Regions from separate parts of the Streptosporangium jomthongense genome, predicted to be linked through region 2. Evidence: riboswitches for the same ligand, from Rfam matches in the RefSeq annotation. Region 2 holds a riboswitch; each other region holds the start of a gene.

Region 1 (4,152 bases), on a different contig from region 2:
CGACGGTCCAGGTGTTGCGGATGGCCGCCCGGTAGCGTTCGTAGAAGTCCGGGTAGCGCATGGGGCGCAGGGTGAGGTTCATACCGGGGTCGAGCAGCATTCGGAGAATGACCTTTCGGCTTGGGTCACGGGGCCTACTGGCAGGCGTCGCAGTACTCGGGGTTCTCCAGCGAGCAGGCGATCACGTCCTGCTCGGGGAGCGACTGTGCCGCGGTGGCCGGCACAGTCGCTGACACAGCGGCCGGCACAGTGGCCGACACGGTGGTCTGCGCGATGCGGGTGGCCGGACGGGAGCGCAGGTAGTAGGTGGTCTTCAGGCCCGAGCGCCAGGCGTAGGCGTACATCGAGGAGAGCTTGCCGATGGTCGGGGTCGCCATGAACAGGTTGAGCGACTGCGACTGGTCGATGTACGGCGCGCGCGCCGCGGCCAGGTCGATCAGCGCCTTCTGCGGCAGCTCCCACGCGGTCCGGTAGAGCGTCCTGAGGTCGTCGGGGATGCCCGGGACGTCCTGGATCGAGCCGTCCGCCCGCTTGATCGCGTCCCTGATCTGCGGGGTCCACAGGCCCCGGGCCGTGAGGTCGGCGACCAGATAGCGGTTGACCTGGAGGAACTCCCCGGAGAGGGTCTCGCGCTTGAAGACGTTCGACACCTGGGGCTCGATGCACTCGTAGCAGCCCGCGATGGAGGCGATGGTGGCCGTGGGGGCGATCGCGATCATCAGCGAGTTGCGCAGGCCGGTCACGGCGATCCGCTCCCTGAGCGCCGTCCACTCCGCCGAACGGGCGGCCCCGTAGTGGTCGGGGTGCAGCACGCCGTCGGCGGCGCGGGTGTCCCCGTAGGAGGGGTGGCGCCCCCGCTCGGCGGCCAGGTCGCTGGAGGTGGCGTAGGCGGCCAGCGCGATCTCCTCGGCGATCCGGGTCGACAGCTCAAGCGCCCGCGGCGAGTCGAACGGCAGCCGCAGCGCGAAGAAGACGTCGGCCAGCCCCATCACGCCCAGCCCGACGGGCCGCCAGCGCTCGTTGGCCGCGCGGGCCTCGGGCGTCGGGTAGAAGCCCAGGTCGATGGTCCTGTCCAGGAACCTGACCGCGGTGCGAGCCGTACGGCGCAGCCGCTCCCAGTCCACACCGTCCGCGGTGAGGTGGGCCGCCAGGTTGATCGAGCCGAGGTTGCAGACGGCGGTCTCCGCGTCGCTGGTGACCTCCAGGATCTCGGTGCACAGGTTCGACAGGTGGATGACGTTGCCCGGACGGGCCGTCTGGTTCGAGGTCCGGTTCGAGGCGTCCTTGAAGGTCATCCAGCCGTTGCCGGTCTGGGCCAGCGTGCGCATCATGCGGCCGTACAGGGCACGGGCCGGGACCTGCCTGACGAACCCGCCCTCGGCCTCCGCCCTGCGGTAGGCCTCCTCGAACGCCTCGCCGTACAGGTCGGTGAGGTGCGGGACCTCCTTGGGGTCGAACAGCGACCACATCTCGTCGGCCTCGACCCGCCGCATGAACTCGTCGGGGATCCAGTTGGCGAGGTTCAGATTGTGCGTACGGCGCGCCTCCTCGCCGGTGTTGTCGCGCAGTTCGAGGAACTCCTCGATGTCGGCGTGCCAGGGCTCCAGGTAGACGCAGGCCGCGCCCTTGCGACGGCCGCCCTGGTTGACGGCGGCGACGCTGGAGTCGAGGGTGCGCAGCCACGGCACGATGCCGTTCGAGTGGCCGTTGGTGCCGCGGATCAGCGAGCCGCGCGAGCGGACCCGGGTCCAGGCGATGCCGATGCCCCCGGCGTACTTCGACAGGCGGGCGACCTGGCCGTAGCGCTGGTAGATGGCCTCTAGCTCGTCCCTCGGGGAGTCGAGCAGGAAGCAGGAGGACAGCTGGGGCCTGCGGGAACCGGAGTTGAACAGGGTGGGCGAACTGGGCAGGTAGGACAGAGTGGCCATGAGCCCGTACAGTTCGGCGGCCTCCTCGACCGTCTCCGACAGACCGCAGGCCACGCGCAGCAGGAAGTGCTGGGGGCGTTCGAGGACCTTGCGGGTGCTCGGGTGGCGCAGCAGGTAGCGGTCGTAGACGGTGCGCAGCCCGAAGTACTCGAACCTGTCGTCGGCGGCCGGGTCGACCAGCGCGTCGAGGGCGGCGGCGTTGGCGGCGACGAAGGCGGCCAGCCCGTCCTGCAGGAGCCCCGCGCCGTGGGTCGCGGCGATCGACTCGGAGAATGTCGTGACGCCGTGCTCGGCGGCCTCCTCGGCGATCAGGCCTGTCAGCAGCCTGGCGGCGGCTCTGGAGTTCTCCGGGTCGGTGATCACCCGGGCCGCGGCCTCCTCGATCGCCCGCCTGCGATCGTCCGGCGAGTGCCCGGTCTTCTCCGCCTTCTCGGCCAAGGTCTGTGTCACGTGCCACCCCTCGTGCAGGTAATCCCCGTACGGCTCACGGAGCAGGGCGCGCGTCAACGGGCGGCTCCCGGGCACGCCGGACCGCCTCGTCCCGCGGCTCTCCCTCGAAGCCCTGGACAACTCTCGTGCCGAGCGGGGACCTGGTCGGTCCCCTCTCCACACACCGCGGGCAGGTCTTCGGACTCACGGGCGTGACGCGCGCTCCTACCGGCCGTCGCTTCCCGGGCGTGGTTCACCCAGTGCTCAGTTGACGGCTTTCGTTCCCGTTCACCGCTGCGGGGCAGTCCCGGTCTCTCACCGGGTTCCCTGTTGCCTCGCCCTCGTGGGCGAACCAGCGACGACCAGGATCCTACATCTAGTGCCGCCTGACGCAACCACCCCAACAGTTTGTGTCGGGGATGCTCAGCAACCCGAGCTCGTTGAGCACCGCGCGGGTACGGCGGGTCTCCGTGACCAGCCACCGGCGGAAGTCGTCACCGCTCAGGTACGCCCGGTGCCAGCCGTTGGCCGCGCACACGGCCTGCCATCGGGGCGAGGCGTCGATCCGGTCGCACAGGGCGACCGCCCCGTCCCGGTCGCCGGGGCTCATGGCCCGGGGACCGAGCACCCCGCACCAGTCGGCGTACTCCAGGCGCACCTCCCGCTCCATCAGCGTCGGCGCGTCGATGCCGTCGATCCGCTCCCCCGAGGAGACCGCGAGCGGCATCAGCCGGCCCGTGGCGATCTTCGGCAGGAGGGAGCCGGCCGAGCCGAGGAGCGCGGCCACCCGCCCCTCGTGCAGCGCCTCGACGGCCTCGGACTCGGTCGGGTAGCCGGCGTACTCCATCAGCCTGACGTCGACGCCGAGGCACTTGCCGATCATGCCGTAGAGCACGTGGTCGGAGCCGCCCTCGGCCCCTCCCCCGACCACCAGCCGCGCCGGGTCGCGGCGCAGCGCCGCGACGAAGTCCTCGAAGGTCCGCAGCAGGGAGTTCGGGGAGACGGCCAGGACGGACCAGTCTCCGGCCAGCCTGGCCAGCGGGGTCGAGGCCGCCAGCACGGAGTCCGCGTCGGCGGTCTCGCCGCCCGCCAGCATCGGCACGCCCGCCAGGAACACCCGGCCCTCGCGCGCGAAGGGGCCCCCGACGGCGGCGAACGCGGTCAGGGCGGCCATCCCCTGGGCGCCCGCGCCGCTCACCTCGACCGCACCGGCCATCCTCTCGCCGGTCAGGATCGCGGCCAGCGCGTGGGCGGCCTGGTCCCAGCGCCGCCCGCGGACGACCGGCGCGACGATGGTCAGCCTGCGCGCCCACCCCGCACCGGGGCCGCCCATGTCACCGCAGCCCCCGGCGACCATGACCCCCAGCGCGAGCGCGAGGAATCGCCTACGGTGCATAAGCGTCCCTTCCGCCGAGATCCCCCAGATCTCTCGATACCCTACGTTGCAGATATGTCACTCTCTGCACCGCAATTGGGGCATCAGGCGCTCACTCCACGGTGACGCTCTTGGCGAGGTTGCGCGGCTTGTCCACGTCGCGGCCGAGCGCGACGGCCGCGTGGTAGGCGAACAGCTGCAGCGGGATCGACAGCAGGATCGGGTCGAGCTCGATCTCGTTCCTGGGCACCACCAGGCAGTCGTCGGCCAGCCGGGGATCGGCCTCGCGGTGCCCGACCATGAGCACCCGCCCGCCGCGCGCGCGGATCTCCCCCAGCGTGGTGAGGTTCTTGTCCAGCAGCTCGTCGTCGGGGACGACCGCCACGGTCGGCATCTCCGGGCCGATCAGCGCCAGCGGCC
Region 2 (4,152 bases):
TCGCCTCGACCAGTGACCTGGCCTCGGCCTCCGCCTCGTCGACGCCCAGGCGCCCGGCGGTGCCGTCCTCACGCAGGCCGAGCGCCTCGCGCAGGCCGGGCAGCGCCATGCCGCCCGCCCACATCTGGCGGGCGCGCAGGATGGCCAGCACCAGGTCGACGCGGACGGCACCCTGCGGGGCCGCGCCGAGCACGTGCAGGCCGTCGCGGATCTGGACGTCCTTGACCTCGCACAGCCAGCCGTCCACGTGCAGCAGGAAGTCGTCGAACTCGGCGTCGTGCGGACGGTCCTCGATGCCGAGGTCGTGGTCGAGCCTGGCGGCCTGGATCAGCGTCCAGATCTGCGCCCGGATCGCGGGCAGTTTGGCCGGGTCCATCGCGGCGATGGAGGCGTGCTCGTCGAGGAGCTGTTCAAGCCTGGCCATGTCGCCGTAGGTGTCGGCGCGGGCCATCGGCGGGACGAGGTGGTCGACCAGCGTGGCGTGGGCGCGGCGCTTGGCCTGGGTGCCCTCGCCGGGGTCGTTGACCAGGAACGGGTAGATCAGCGGCAGGTCCCCGAGTGCGGCGTCGGGGCCGCAGGAGGCCGACAGGCCCGCCGACTTGCCGGGCAGCCACTCCAGGTTGCCGTGCTTGCCGACGTGCACCACGGCGTGCGCGCCGAAGCCGTCGGACAGCCAGCGGTAGGCGGCCAGGTAGTGGTGGCTGGGCGGCAGGTCGGGGTCGTGGTAGATGGCGATGGGGTTCTCGCCGAACCCCCGGGGCGGCTGCACCATGACGACGACGTTGCCCGCGCGCAGCGCGGCCAGCACGATCTCACCGTCCGGGTCGGCGGAGGTGTCGACGAACAGTTCACCGGGCGGGGGTCCCCAGTGCTCCTCGACCGAGGTCCGCAGGTCCTCGGGCAGCGTGGCGAACCACGCGGCGTAGCGGGAGGCCTTGATCCGCACCGGGTTGCCCGCGAGCCGTTCCTCGGTGAGCCAGTCGGGGTCCTGGCCTCCGGCGGCGATGAGGGCGTGGATCAGCGCGTCGCCGTCCTGCCCGGTGACGCCGGGCAGTTCGTCCTCGGCGCCGATGTCGTAGCCGTGCTCGCGCATCGCGGCAAGCAGCCGCACCAGGCTCGCCGGGGTGTCGAGGCCGACGGCGTTGCCGATCCTGGAGTGCTTGGTCGGGTAGGCCGACAGCATCAGCACGATCCGCCGCTCTGCGGGCGGGACGTGCCGCAGGACGGCGTGCCGTACGGCGATGCCCGCCACGCGGGAGGCCCGCTCGGGGTCGGCGACGTAGACGGTCAGGCCGTCCCCGTCGATCTCCTTGAAGGAGAACGGCACCGTGATGATCCGCCCGTCGAACTCGGGGATCGCCACCTGGGTCGCCGCGTCGAGCGGGGAGAGGCCGTCGTCGTTGGCCTCCCAGGCGGCCCTGCCGCCGGTCAGGCACAGGCCCTGCAGGATCGGCACGTCGAGTTCGGCGAGCGCGCCGACGTCCCAGGCCTCGTCGTCGCCGCCCGCGGACGCGGTGGCCGGGCGGGTGCCGCCCGCGGCCAGCACGGTCACCACCAGGGCGTCGACCGTGCCCAGGGTGTCGAGCAGGCCCTGCTCGGCGCTGCGCAGGGAGGCGCAGTAGACGGGCAGCGCGCGGGCGCCCGCGTCCTCGATCGCGGCGCAGAGCGTCTCGACGAAGGCGGTGTTGCCCGCGACGTGGTGGGCGCGGTAGTAGAGCACGCCGACGACCGGGCCCTCCTCGCGGCGCGCCCGGCGTTCGAGCACGCCCCAGGCGGGCGTCGGGGCGGGCGGGGCGAAGCCGTGGCCGGTCAGCAGCAGCGTGTCCGACAGGAAGCGGCCCAGTTCGGCGAGGTTGGCGGCCCCGCCGTGGGCGAGGTAGGCGTGCGCCTCGGCGCACACCCCGCCGGGCACGGTCGACAGTTCCATCAGCTCGGCGTCCGGCGCCTGCTCGCCGCCGAGCACGACGACGGGCAGCGGCCCGGCGAGCAGGGCGTCCAGGCCCTCCTCCCAGGCGCGGCGCCCGCCGAGCAGCCGTACGACGACCAGGTCGGCGCCCTCGACGAGGGGAGGCAGGTCCCCCGCGGTGAGCCTGGCGGGATTGCCGAGCCGGTAGTCCGCGCCGCTGGCGCGGGCGCTGAGCAGGTCGGTGTCGGAGGTGGAGAGCAGGAGGATCATTCGCCACGCTCCCCGGCGGGGAGCGGCGCGGCCGTGAACGGCGGTGCAGGCTTGCGGCTGGGGAACGGCGAACAGCGCACAGGGCTTTCCTCCCTCGGGGTCCTCGCCCCGGGTCGTCGTCGGCTACGACGGCTGGAGTCTCCTGGCTCCCGGATCGATGCTCCCCCCGGCCTTCCCGCCCGTTGCCGGACCGTGGCTGGATGGGGTTCGCTCCCCGGTTACAGTGGCGGGACCGCGCCGGATTCACACCGGCTTCCTCCCTTTTGCCGTCGCCAACGATGAGACTACGGCAGCGAGGTCCCCGCAAGAAACTGGAGTTACCATCCTCAGCGTGTCAAAAGGTCACTTCTCCGGACGATCTCATCCCGACGCGTGCCCGGGGGCGCTCCAGGTGCATTCCGCGGCCGACGGCGGCCTGGCGCGCGTCAGGGTGCCCGGAGGGCGCCTGACGGCCCCGCAGCTGCGCGAGCTGGCCTCGGCCGCCGAGACCTGCGGCAACGGCGTCGTCGAGCTGACCTCCCGGGCGAACGTCCAGGTGCGCGGGCTGGGCGCCGGGGACGACTTCGCGGCCCGCATGGCACAGGCGGGGCTGCTGCCCTCGGCCACCCACGAACGGGTCCGCAACGTCCTGGCCTCACCGCTGAGCGGCCTCGACGGTCGGGGGATTCTCGACGTGGGACCGCTGACCCGTGAGCTCGACCTGCGCCTGTGCGGCACGCCCGCGCTCGCCGGCCTGCCGGGGCGGTTCCTGTTCGCGCTCGACGACGGCCGGGGCGACGTGGCCTGGCTCGGGGCGGACGCCGCGATCCTGCCGACCGGCCCCGGCGAGGTGGCGTTGCTGCTGGCCGAGACCGACAGCGGCCTGCGGATGCCGCCGGGGTCGGCGGTCGCCGCGCTGCTGACCGCCGCCGAGGCGTTCCTGGCCGAGCCCGGGGTGCGGGAGGGCCGTGTGTGGCGGATCGGCGAACTGCCCGGCTGCGCGGAGCGCGTCGCCGCCCGGGTCGCGGCCACCCTGGAGACGACCTCCGCCCCCGTACGGCGGGCCCCCGTCCCGGCGCCCTCCCACGGTCCCGTCGGGACCGTCGAACAGCCCTCAGGCCTGAACACGCTCGGCGTCACGGTGCCGCTGGGGCGGCTGACCTCCGCCCAGGCCGCCCTGCTGGCCGGCCTGGCCGTCGAGGAGGTACGGCTGACGCCGTGGCGCGGCGTCGTCCTGCCCGGCCTGTCCCCGGCCGCTCTCTCCGAGGTCGCCGGGCGGCTCGTCGCCGCCGGGCTGGTCCTCGACCCGGCCTCGCCGTGGACGGGCGTGACGGCCTGCGCGGGGCGGCCCGGCTGCGCGAAGTCACTGGCCGACGTGCGGGCCGACGCCGCCCGCTGGATCGCGGCCGAGAGCGACCCGCCCTCGGCCGTCCCCGCCCGCCCCGGTACGCTCCCGGTGCACTGGGCGGGCTGCGAACGACGTTGCGGCCGCCCGCGAGGACGGGCCGTCGACGTGGTCGCGACCACGACCGGCTACCGGGTCCTCCTGGAGGACAGCGGCTTGGACAGCGGCTTGAACAGTGGCCTGAACTGCGCGGACATCGAGGAGACCACGGCCGCCGTGGCGGCTCTGAGAGGGGAAACGTGACCGACTACGTCCGGGACGGCGCGGAGATCTACCGGCGTTCCTTCGCCACCATCCGCGCCGAGAGCGACCTGGACGGCCTGCCGCCGGACGTCGCCCAGGTGGCGGTCCGCATGATCCACGCCTGCGGGATGGTGGACCTGGTCGCCGACCTCGGCTGGTCGCCGGGCGTGGTCGCCTCGGCCAGGGCGGCCCTGCGCGCGGGGGCGCCCGTGCTGTGCGACGCGATGATGGTCGCCTCGGGGGTGACCCGGCGCCGCCTGCCCGCGGGCAACGAGGTGCTCTGCACGCTGGGTGAGCCCGGCGTGCCCGAGCTGGCCGTACGGCTCGGCACCACCCGCAGCGCGGCCGC
Region 3 (4,152 bases), on a different contig from region 2:
ACGGCCGTGGCCACGGGCGCCCCGTCGCGGAGCACGGCCAGGACCGTCGAGTCGGTGGTCAGCGTCGTGTACGCCCGCCAGTCGGTGGGGCCGTGCTCGTCGAGAAGGGCGCGGTGCAGTCCGGTGTCGGCGTGGCCGGTCTTCCTGGCGCGGGTGTCCTCACGGGCGCGGCGCCGCTGCTCGGCCATCAGCTCCCTGAACCCGGTGACGTCCACGTCGAGGCCGTGTTCGGCGGCGATCTCGACGGTCAGGTCGATCGGGAAGCCGTAGGTGTCGTGCAGCTTGAAGGCCGTGGCCGCAGGCAGCCGTTCCCCGGTCCGGATGATGGCCCGGTCGAGCAGCGCGCTGCCCTGGCGCAGCGTCGAGCGGAAGGTCTCCTCCTCGCCGTAGGCGTAGGCCGAGATTCGGTCGAAGTCGGCGGCCAGCTCCGGGTAGGAGGGCGCCATGCAGTCGCGGGCCACCGGCAGCAGTTCGGGCAGGACCGGGTCCTCGTAGCCGAGCAGCCGGACGGCGCGGATCGCCCGGCGCAGGATCCGGCGCAGCACGTAGCCACGTCCCTCGTTGGAGGGGGTGACGCCGTCGCCGATCAGCATGAGCGCGGTGCGGACGTGGTCGGCGACGACCCGGAGCCGGACGTCGTCGGGGTGGCTCTCGGCCGCGGACGGCCCGGAGCGCACGCCGTATCTGGTTCCGGTCAGCGCCGCGGCGGCGTCCAGGACGGGCCGGGTCTCGTCGGTCTCGTAGAGGTTGTCGACGCCCTGGAGCAGCGCCGCCATGCGTTCCAGGCCCATGCCGGTGTCGATGTTGCGGGAGGGCAGCTCGCCGAGGATCGGGTAGTCCTCCTTGCCGACGCCCTCGCCCCGCTCGTATTGCATAAAAACAAGGTTCCAGAATTCGAGGTAACGGTCCTCGTCGACCTCGGGCCCGCCCTCTCGCCCATAGGCCGGGCCACGGTCGTAGTAGAGCTCGGAGCAGGGCCCGCACGGCCCGGGGACGCCCATGGACCAGAAGTTGTCGGCCTTGCCGCGCCGTACGATGCGGGCCTCCGGCAGGCCGATCACGTCCTGCCACAGGGCGTGGGCCTCGTCGTCGTCCAGGTAGACGGTGGCCCAGATCCGGTCGGGGTCGAGGCCGTAGCCTCCCTCGGCCCGAGGCTTGACCGTCAGGTCCCAGGCGAGCCTGATCGCCTCCTCCTTGAAGTAGTCGCCGAAGGAGAAGTTGCCGCTCATCTGGAAGAACGTGCCGTGCCTGGTGGTCTTGCCGACCTCGTCGATGTCGAGGGTGCGGATGCACTTCTGCACGCTGGCCGCCCGGGGGGACGGCGGTGTCCGCTGCCCGAGGAGATAGGGCTTGAACGGCACCATGCCCGCGTTGACGAACAGCAGCGTCGGGTCGTCGGCGGGCAGCGGCGCGCTGGCGGCCACGGTGTGCCCCGCCGCCGCGAAGTGCTCAAGGAACCGCCGTTTGACCTCCGCCGTCCGCACTTGCCCTCCCGAATACCGCCAGTCTTTGCAATTGCAAATTTGTTGCAACAAGGCATCGTACAGCCGCCGCCGGAACCGGAGGCCATCTTCAGCGCATCAACGGCTTCGTGCAATGATGACCGGCGAAGGCGAGCGCGGACGAGGAAGCCGGTGCGAATCCGGCGCGGTCCCGCCACTGTGATCGGCGAGCGGACCCCCACGAGGTCACCGCCCCCTGCGGGGTGGGAAGACGGGGGCGAGCATCGACCCGAGAGCCAGGAGACTCACGCGGTCGCCTCCTCGACGAACTGGGGCGGATCTCCCCGGAGAGGAGCGGGTCGGCCGATGGATGACCTCGCGTGGCGACGACCGCACGAGCCCTCCGCGCCGACGTGTGCCCGGAGACGACCTCCTGGCCGGTTCCGTGACCTTCCGGCAGGGCCGTCCCATGGTGCAGATCCCGTGAGAGGAACCGTCCGTGACGGTCAGACGTCCCCTGTCCCTGTTGCTCGCCCTGTCCTGCGCCGTGCTCCTGGCCGGTTGCGGCGCCTCCTCCGGAGCCCCGGCTGAAGCCCCTGCCGGGGCCGTCGCGGGCTTCCCGGTCACCCTCGACGACTGCGGCGTCAGGACGACCTACGACCGCCCGCCGCGGCGGGCGGTCTCCCTCAACCAGCACGCGACCGAGGTGATGCTGGCGCTGGGACTGCAGGGGTCGATGGCCGGCACCGGATATCTCGACGACAAGGTCCTGCCCGAGTACCAGGCCGCCTACGACGGGGTGAAGGTGCTCTCCAGGCAGTACCCCTCCTACGAGGCGCTGCTGGCCGAGGAGCCCGACTTCGTCTACGGCGGTTTCTCCAGCGCCTTCGACGAGAAGGAGGGCCGCGGCCGCGACGCGCTGGGCAAGGCCGGGATCGACACCTACCTCAACGTCGAGCAGTGCCCGTCAGGCCCGGTGGACATGGACCTGATGGACCGGGAGATCCGCAACGTCGCCACGATCTTCGGCGTGCGCGAACGGGCCGAGGCGCTCATCACCCGGCTGCACGAGCCCCTGACGCGGGTCAGGGAGAGGCTCGCCGACGTCGAGCCGGTCAGGTTGTTCGTCTACGACAGCGGCGACAAGACCGCCTTCACCGCCGGGGGCAAGGGCGTCGGCGACGAGATCATCACGCTGGCGGGCGCGCGGAACGTCTTCACCGACGTGGACAAGACGTGGGCCGACGTGTCGTTCGAGCAGGTCGCCGAGCGCGCGCCCGACTGGATCGTCGTCTACGACTACGGCGAGGAGAAGGTCGAGGACAAGAAGAGGTTCCTGCTGTCGAACCCGGCGCTCGCCGACGTTCCGGCGATCAGGCACAGGCGGTTCGCGGTGCTGCCGCTGTCGTCGGTCGTGCTCGGGGTCCGGGCGCCGTCGGCGGTCGAGTCGCTGGCCCGGCAGATCCACCCCGACCGGTTCGAGTGAGCGGCCTGACCGGGCTCTCCCGGACGACGCCCGTCACCCGGCGCCCCGGCCTGCCGTACCCGCTGACGCTCGCGCTGTGCGCGCTGCTGCTCGGCGGGGCGGTCACGGCGGGGGTCGCGGCCGGTTCGATCAGCCTGCCCGCCGAACAGGTGTGGGGCATCCTGCTGCACCGCCTCCACCCCGCGCTGGCCGAACCGGTCTGGTCCCCGGTCAGGGAGACCGTCGTCATGGACGTACGGCTGCCGCGGGTGATCCTGGGCGGGGTCATCGGCGCCGGTCTTTCGGTCTGCGGGATGGCGTTGCAGGCGCTGGTGCGCAACCCGCTGGCCGATCCGATGCTGCTTGGCGTCTCCTCCGGCGCCAGCGTGGGCGCGGTGAGCGTAACTGTGTTCGGCCTGACCTTCCTCGGACCGTTCTCACTGCCGGTCGCCGCGTTCGCGGGGGCGCTGGCGGCGCTGGTCACGGTCTATTTCCTGGCCCGGTCCGGCGGGCGGATGACCACGGTACGGCTGGTGCTGGCCGGGGTGGCGACGGCCGAGGTGCTCTCGGCGGCGGCCAGCTTCCTGGTGGTGACCTCCGACGACCCGCACCGGGCCCAGTCGGCCGTCCGCTGGATGCTCGGCGGCGTCGCCGGGACGACGTGGACGACGGTGTGGGTGCCCGCGGCGGCCGTGACGGCGGGCACCGTCGTCCTGCTGGGCGTCTCGCGCCCGCTGAACCTGCTGCTGGCCGGGGAGGAGGCCGCCGCCTCCCTGGGGTTGGACGTGCACCGCTTCAGGGCGGCGCTGTTCGTGCTGGTGGCCATGGTGATCGGCACCGTCGTCGCGGTCAGCGGGGCCATCGGGTTCGTCGGGCTGATCATGCCCCATGTGGTGCGGCTGCTCGTCGGGGCCGACCACCGGCGGGCGCTTCCGGCCACGGCGCTGCTCGGGGCGGCGTTCCTCATCACGGCCGACCTGGTCGCCAGGACGCTGATCACCCCCGAGGAGATCCCGGTGGGGATCATCACGGCGCTGGTCGGCGGGCCGTTCTTCCTGTGGCTGATGCGCAGGAGGACCTGATGGGCGCTCTGGCCGTACGGGAGGTCTCGGTGCGGATCGGCGGCAGGGACCTGGTGCGCGCGGTGACGTTCGAGGTGGCCCCCGGTGAGGTGCTCGGCCTGGCCGGGCCCAACGGCGCGGGCAAGTCGACCCTGCTGAGGACCCTCTACCGGGTGCTGCGCCC
Region 4 (4,152 bases), on a different contig from region 2:
GCCGCGAGGGTCACACCCGACATCCTGACATCCGGGTGGCCCGCCGAGAAGGCCGTGATCGTGGATCACAGTCTTTCTCTCCAGAATCGCCCCACTGAATCCGAATTTATCGGGCATAGGGCTATAGAGGCCCACAAACCTACCGTCAGGAGGGGTGACGATGACGAGAACGGAGACAGGCAGGACGGTCCGGGACCTGATGCACCCGGACGCGCGGTGCGTCGGTGAACACGACAGTCTGCGTACGGCCGCGCGGATGATGCGCGACCTGGATGTGGGCGCGCTGCCGGTCTGCGGGGACGACGACCGGCTCAAGGGGATCATCACCGACCGTGACATCGTGATCAAGTGCTGCGCAGAGGGCGGGAACCTCGACGAGACGACGGCGAGTGAGCTCGCCCAGGGGCTGATCTGGATCGACGTCGAAGGCAGCGTCGACGAGGCGCTGACCATGATGGAACGGCACCGGATCAAGCGTCTGCCCGTGATCGAGAACCACCGCATCGTCGGCATGATCAGTGAGGCCGACCTGGCCAAGGGCCTGCCCGACGACAAGCTCGCCGAGTTCGTCCACCAGGTCTACGGCCGGCGGTGAACCGGGGCCCGTCCGCCGGAGTCCGTGAGGGCGACGGCGGGCGGGCCGGTCCGTGCGCGGGGCCCCCTCACCACGAGGTAGGGCCGGTCAGCTGGGCGATGTCCGCCGAGGTGACGCTCATCAGCCTGCCGGACAGGTCGGCCAGCGCCCTGGCGGCGGCGAGCTCGTCGCCGATCTCGGCCACCGGATCGTCGGACGGGTTGCGGCGTGCCCGGCCGATCCCCGCCAGTTCCCCGGCGCCCGCGATGGGCAGGACCGCCCTGGCGAAGGTCTCGTCGCCGTCCTCGGTGATGGAGACCCGTACGTCCCACTGCTTGGATCGCATGATCTGAACCCCCGTTCTTCGTGACGGTGGCGGCGCCCGCTCTCCGGGCGCGAAGCCGTCACCTCCAGTGTCGGAGCCGTACGGCGTGACCATCAGGGACGAAGGTCCCGCCCTTGGGGGACGGGCTCCCCTAGGACCTGTTTTGCGGATCTTTCCGCCTGCCGCGGTCGCCCAGGCGGCGCCCCGCCGCGTTGTCGCCCCACCCCACGAAAACGCTCCGCGTTTGCCGCGGGGGCCCGGGGAGAATCTGTCGCCCATAACTCCGTTATGAGCTCCTCCTCCGCCTCGCGGGGCATCCACCTGGACGATCCTCGCCACGGCGAAGATCCACAAAACAGGTCCTGGGCGGGGCGTCGTGCCCTTGGGGAAACGGGAAACGGAGCGATCCCGTTTCCCGTTTCCCGGCACTCGTTCTCCGTGAGCCCGCGACGGGCTCGTCGCGAGTTCTCTAACGCGAGGTGGTGGAAACCGGCAGGCGGGACTCCTCCCGCTGTTCCTCGTGCCCCTCGCGCCGGGGGAGGGTCGCGGCGACGACCAATGTCCCGGCGATCAGGACGACGTTCTTGACGACGAACTCGCCCTCCATTGTGAGCATGAGCGGGTTTCCGTCCTTGAACGCGACACCCGGGTGGAGCACCAGGACCAGGAACGTGCCGACGAGGTGGAGCAGGAGCACGGGCAGGAACGGGCGCAGCCACCGGCCGGTGAACAGCGCCAGGGCCACCGCGACCTCGAACACGCCCAGGGCGGGCACCACGAACGACGCGGGCAGCGGCACGAAGGACAGGGTGTCGGCGACCAGGGCGCCGACCGGGCTGACGTTCGCCACCTTCAGCACGCCGAACCACAGGAACACCAGGCCAAGCGTCCCTCGCATGATGACCGGGAAACGCCGGTGGAGAATGGCGGCGACTCGCGACTTGACATCGGTTAGGGCGCTTGGTATACGCCCTTGATGGAGATGTGACCCTTTAGTCCGATACATGGTTAACTCCGATGGCTGGGGGGTTTGCCGGGTCTAATATAGCCTGCCCTTTTCTTTCGGAAATTGTAGGAAATGGGGTCTTAGGTCACGGTTGTTGAGTCGCGAAAGCGGGGGACGGAGATTTTCCCGCGACCCGCGAATTCCCCCGTACGGTTTCAGGCGGCCCGGGGCGACGGGAGAACGATCCCGCGAACCCGCCGGCGGGCCCGAATATGGTTGTCGCTCCGCCATCGGATGCGCGTAGGGTTGGGGACGCAGTCGGTTCGCCCTGCCCGCCAGGCAGACGCGTCGTAAGAGGGAACCCGGTGTGACTCCGGGACTGCCCCGCAGCGGTGAGTGGGAACGACCGCCGTCAAACGCACTGGATCCGGCAGATTGGGTCCGGGAAGCGACGGCCACTAGGTGTCAGGGCGAGACAACGGCCCGGACGTGCCCGCGAGTCCGAAGACCTGCCACTGCCCGCGTGCGACCACGCACGCGGTGACCTCGGTGACCTCGCGGGTGGGTCGGCGGCATGGGACGGGCCTGGTGCGCCCGCCTCTCCTTCGTCTCTCCCCTCGGGGCACCGGAGTCCTTTCGTGACTCGCGAAGGAGAGTTCCGTGACCGAGACTTCCTCCCCCACCGTGTACGGCTACCCCCGTCAGGGGCCGGACCGTGAGCTGAAGAAGGCGATCGAGGGCCACTGGGCGGGCCGGGTGACCGAGCGTGACCTGCTGGACGTCGCGGCCGGGCTGCGCGCAGGCAACTGGCGGCACCTGACGGAGGCGGGGGTGCGGGAGGTGCCGACCGGCGACTTCTCGCTGTACGACCACGTCCTCGACACCACCGTCATGGTCGGCGCCGTCCCCCCGCGTCACCGAGCCGTCGTGGAGACGGAAGGCCCCCTGGCGGGATACTTCGCCATGGCCCGGGGCACCCAGGAGGTCGCCCCGCTGGAGATGACCAAGTGGTTCGACACCAACTACCACTACCTGGTGCCGGAGCTGGGACCTGACACCGTCTTCGCCGCGGACCCGGCAAAACAGGTCGGCGAACTGCGCGAGGCCGTCGCGCTCGGGCACACCGCGCGCCCCGTGCTCGTCGGCCCCGTCACCTACCTGCTGCTGGCCAAGCCCGCCCCCGGCGCGGACCCGGCCTTCGAACCCATCGGCCTGCTCGACCGGCTGCTGCCCGTCTACGCCGAGGTGCTCGCCGCCCTGCGCGCGGCCGGTGCCGAGTGGGTGCAGCTCGACGAGCCCGCGCTGGCGCAGGACCGCGACCGGGCGGTGCTCGACGCCGCCGCCCACGCCTACCGTGAGCTCGGCGCCCTGACCGACCGGCCGAAGATCCTCGTCGCCGGTTACTTCGACCGGCTCGGAGACGCGCTGCCGGTCCTGGCCAGGGCGCCGATCGAGGGCCTGGGACTGGACTTCACCGGCCCGGCCGCGGCCAACCTGGAGGACCTGGCCCGCGCGGGCGGTCTGCCCGGCAAGCGCCTGATCGCCGGTGTCGTGGACGGCCGCAACGTGTGGATCAACGACCTGGGCGGGTCGCTGGCGACCCTGGCCACCCTGCTCGGCCTGGCCGGCCGGGTGGACGTCGCGCCCTCCTGCTCGCTGCTGCACGTCCCCGTCGACCTCGGGCTCGAACACGGCCTCGACCCGCGGGTCGGCCGCTGGCTCGCCTTCGCCAGGCAGAAGGTCGCCGAGGTCGTCACCCTGGCCACCGGGCTCAGCGAGGGAACCGGGGCCGTCGCCGGACGACTGGCCGCCAACCGGGCCGACCTGGCCTCACGCGAGGCCTCCGCGCTCACCCACGACCCCGGGGTCAGGGCCCGCGCCGCCGCGGTCACCCCCGCCGACACCCGCAGGCCCCAGCCGTACGGTGAGCGGGCGGCGGCCCAGCGCGCCCGCCTCGGCCTGCCGGAGCTGCCCACGACCACCATCGGCTCCTTCCCGCAGACCGGGCGGCTGCGGGCGGCCCGCGCCGACCTGCGCGCCGGGCGGATCGACCAGGACGCCTACGACGAGCTGATCGCCTCGGAGATCCGCTCGGTCCTGGTCTTCCAGGAGCGGGCGGGTATTGACGTCCTGGTGCACGGAGAGCCGGAACGCAACGACATGGTCCAGTACTTCGCCGAGCGGCTCAACGGCTACCTGGCCACCCAGCACGGCTGGGTGCAGTCGTACGGCACCCGCTACGTGCGCCCGCCGATCCTGGCCGGGGACGTCTCCCGCCCCAGGCCGATGACGCTGCGCTGGACGACC

What was found. A riboswitch is a leader RNA that binds a small molecule or an ion and turns the genes downstream of it on or off. The one in region 2 is predicted to bind cobalamin.
Region 1: another riboswitch for cobalamin. It lies ahead of ACFOYY_RS31350 (ribonucleoside-diphosphate reductase subunit alpha); the one in region 2 lies ahead of cobN (cobaltochelatase subunit CobN).
Region 3: another riboswitch for cobalamin. It lies ahead of ACFOYY_RS03390 (ABC transporter substrate-binding protein); the one in region 2 lies ahead of cobN (cobaltochelatase subunit CobN).
Region 4: another riboswitch for cobalamin. It lies ahead of metE (5-methyltetrahydropteroyltriglutamate--homocysteine S-methyltransferase); the one in region 2 lies ahead of cobN (cobaltochelatase subunit CobN).

The regions. Positions count from the first base shown of each region.
Region 1 covers NZ_JBHSBC010000037.1:37,765-41,916, reverse strand. Annotated here, with positions in the region: gene ACFOYY_RS31355 (ribonucleotide-diphosphate reductase subunit beta) at 1-100, opposite strand, end outside; gene ACFOYY_RS31350 (ribonucleoside-diphosphate reductase subunit alpha) at 135-2,378, opposite strand; cobalamin riboswitch at 2,530-2,729, opposite strand; gene ACFOYY_RS31345 (Bug family tripartite tricarboxylate transporter substrate binding protein) at 2,734-3,753, opposite strand; gene glmS (glutamine--fructose-6-phosphate transaminase (isomerizing)) at 3,845-4,152, opposite strand, start outside.
Region 2 covers NZ_JBHSBC010000054.1:38,383-42,534, reverse strand. Annotated here, with positions in the region: gene cobN (cobaltochelatase subunit CobN) at 1-2,176, opposite strand, end outside; cobalamin riboswitch at 2,290-2,488, opposite strand; gene cobG (precorrin-3B synthase) at 2,508-3,803, shown strand; gene ACFOYY_RS40160 (precorrin-8X methylmutase) at 3,800-4,152, shown strand, end outside.
Region 3 covers NZ_JBHSBC010000002.1:28,968-33,119, reverse strand. Annotated here, with positions in the region: gene alaS (alanine--tRNA ligase) at 1-1,484, opposite strand, end outside; cobalamin riboswitch at 1,626-1,748, shown strand; gene ACFOYY_RS03390 (ABC transporter substrate-binding protein) at 1,942-2,928, shown strand; gene ACFOYY_RS03385 (FecCD family ABC transporter permease) at 2,925-3,989, shown strand; gene ACFOYY_RS03380 (ABC transporter ATP-binding protein) at 3,989-4,152, shown strand, end outside.
Region 4 covers NZ_JBHSBC010000012.1:231,340-235,491, reverse strand. Annotated here, with positions in the region: gene ACFOYY_RS12805 (hypothetical protein) at 1-14, opposite strand, end outside; gene ACFOYY_RS12800 (CBS domain-containing protein) at 161-595, shown strand; gene ACFOYY_RS12795 (dsRBD fold-containing protein) at 663-920, opposite strand; gene ACFOYY_RS12790 (hypothetical protein) at 1,369-1,797, opposite strand; cobalamin riboswitch at 2,147-2,376, shown strand; gene metE (5-methyltetrahydropteroyltriglutamate--homocysteine S-methyltransferase) at 2,506-4,152, shown strand, end outside.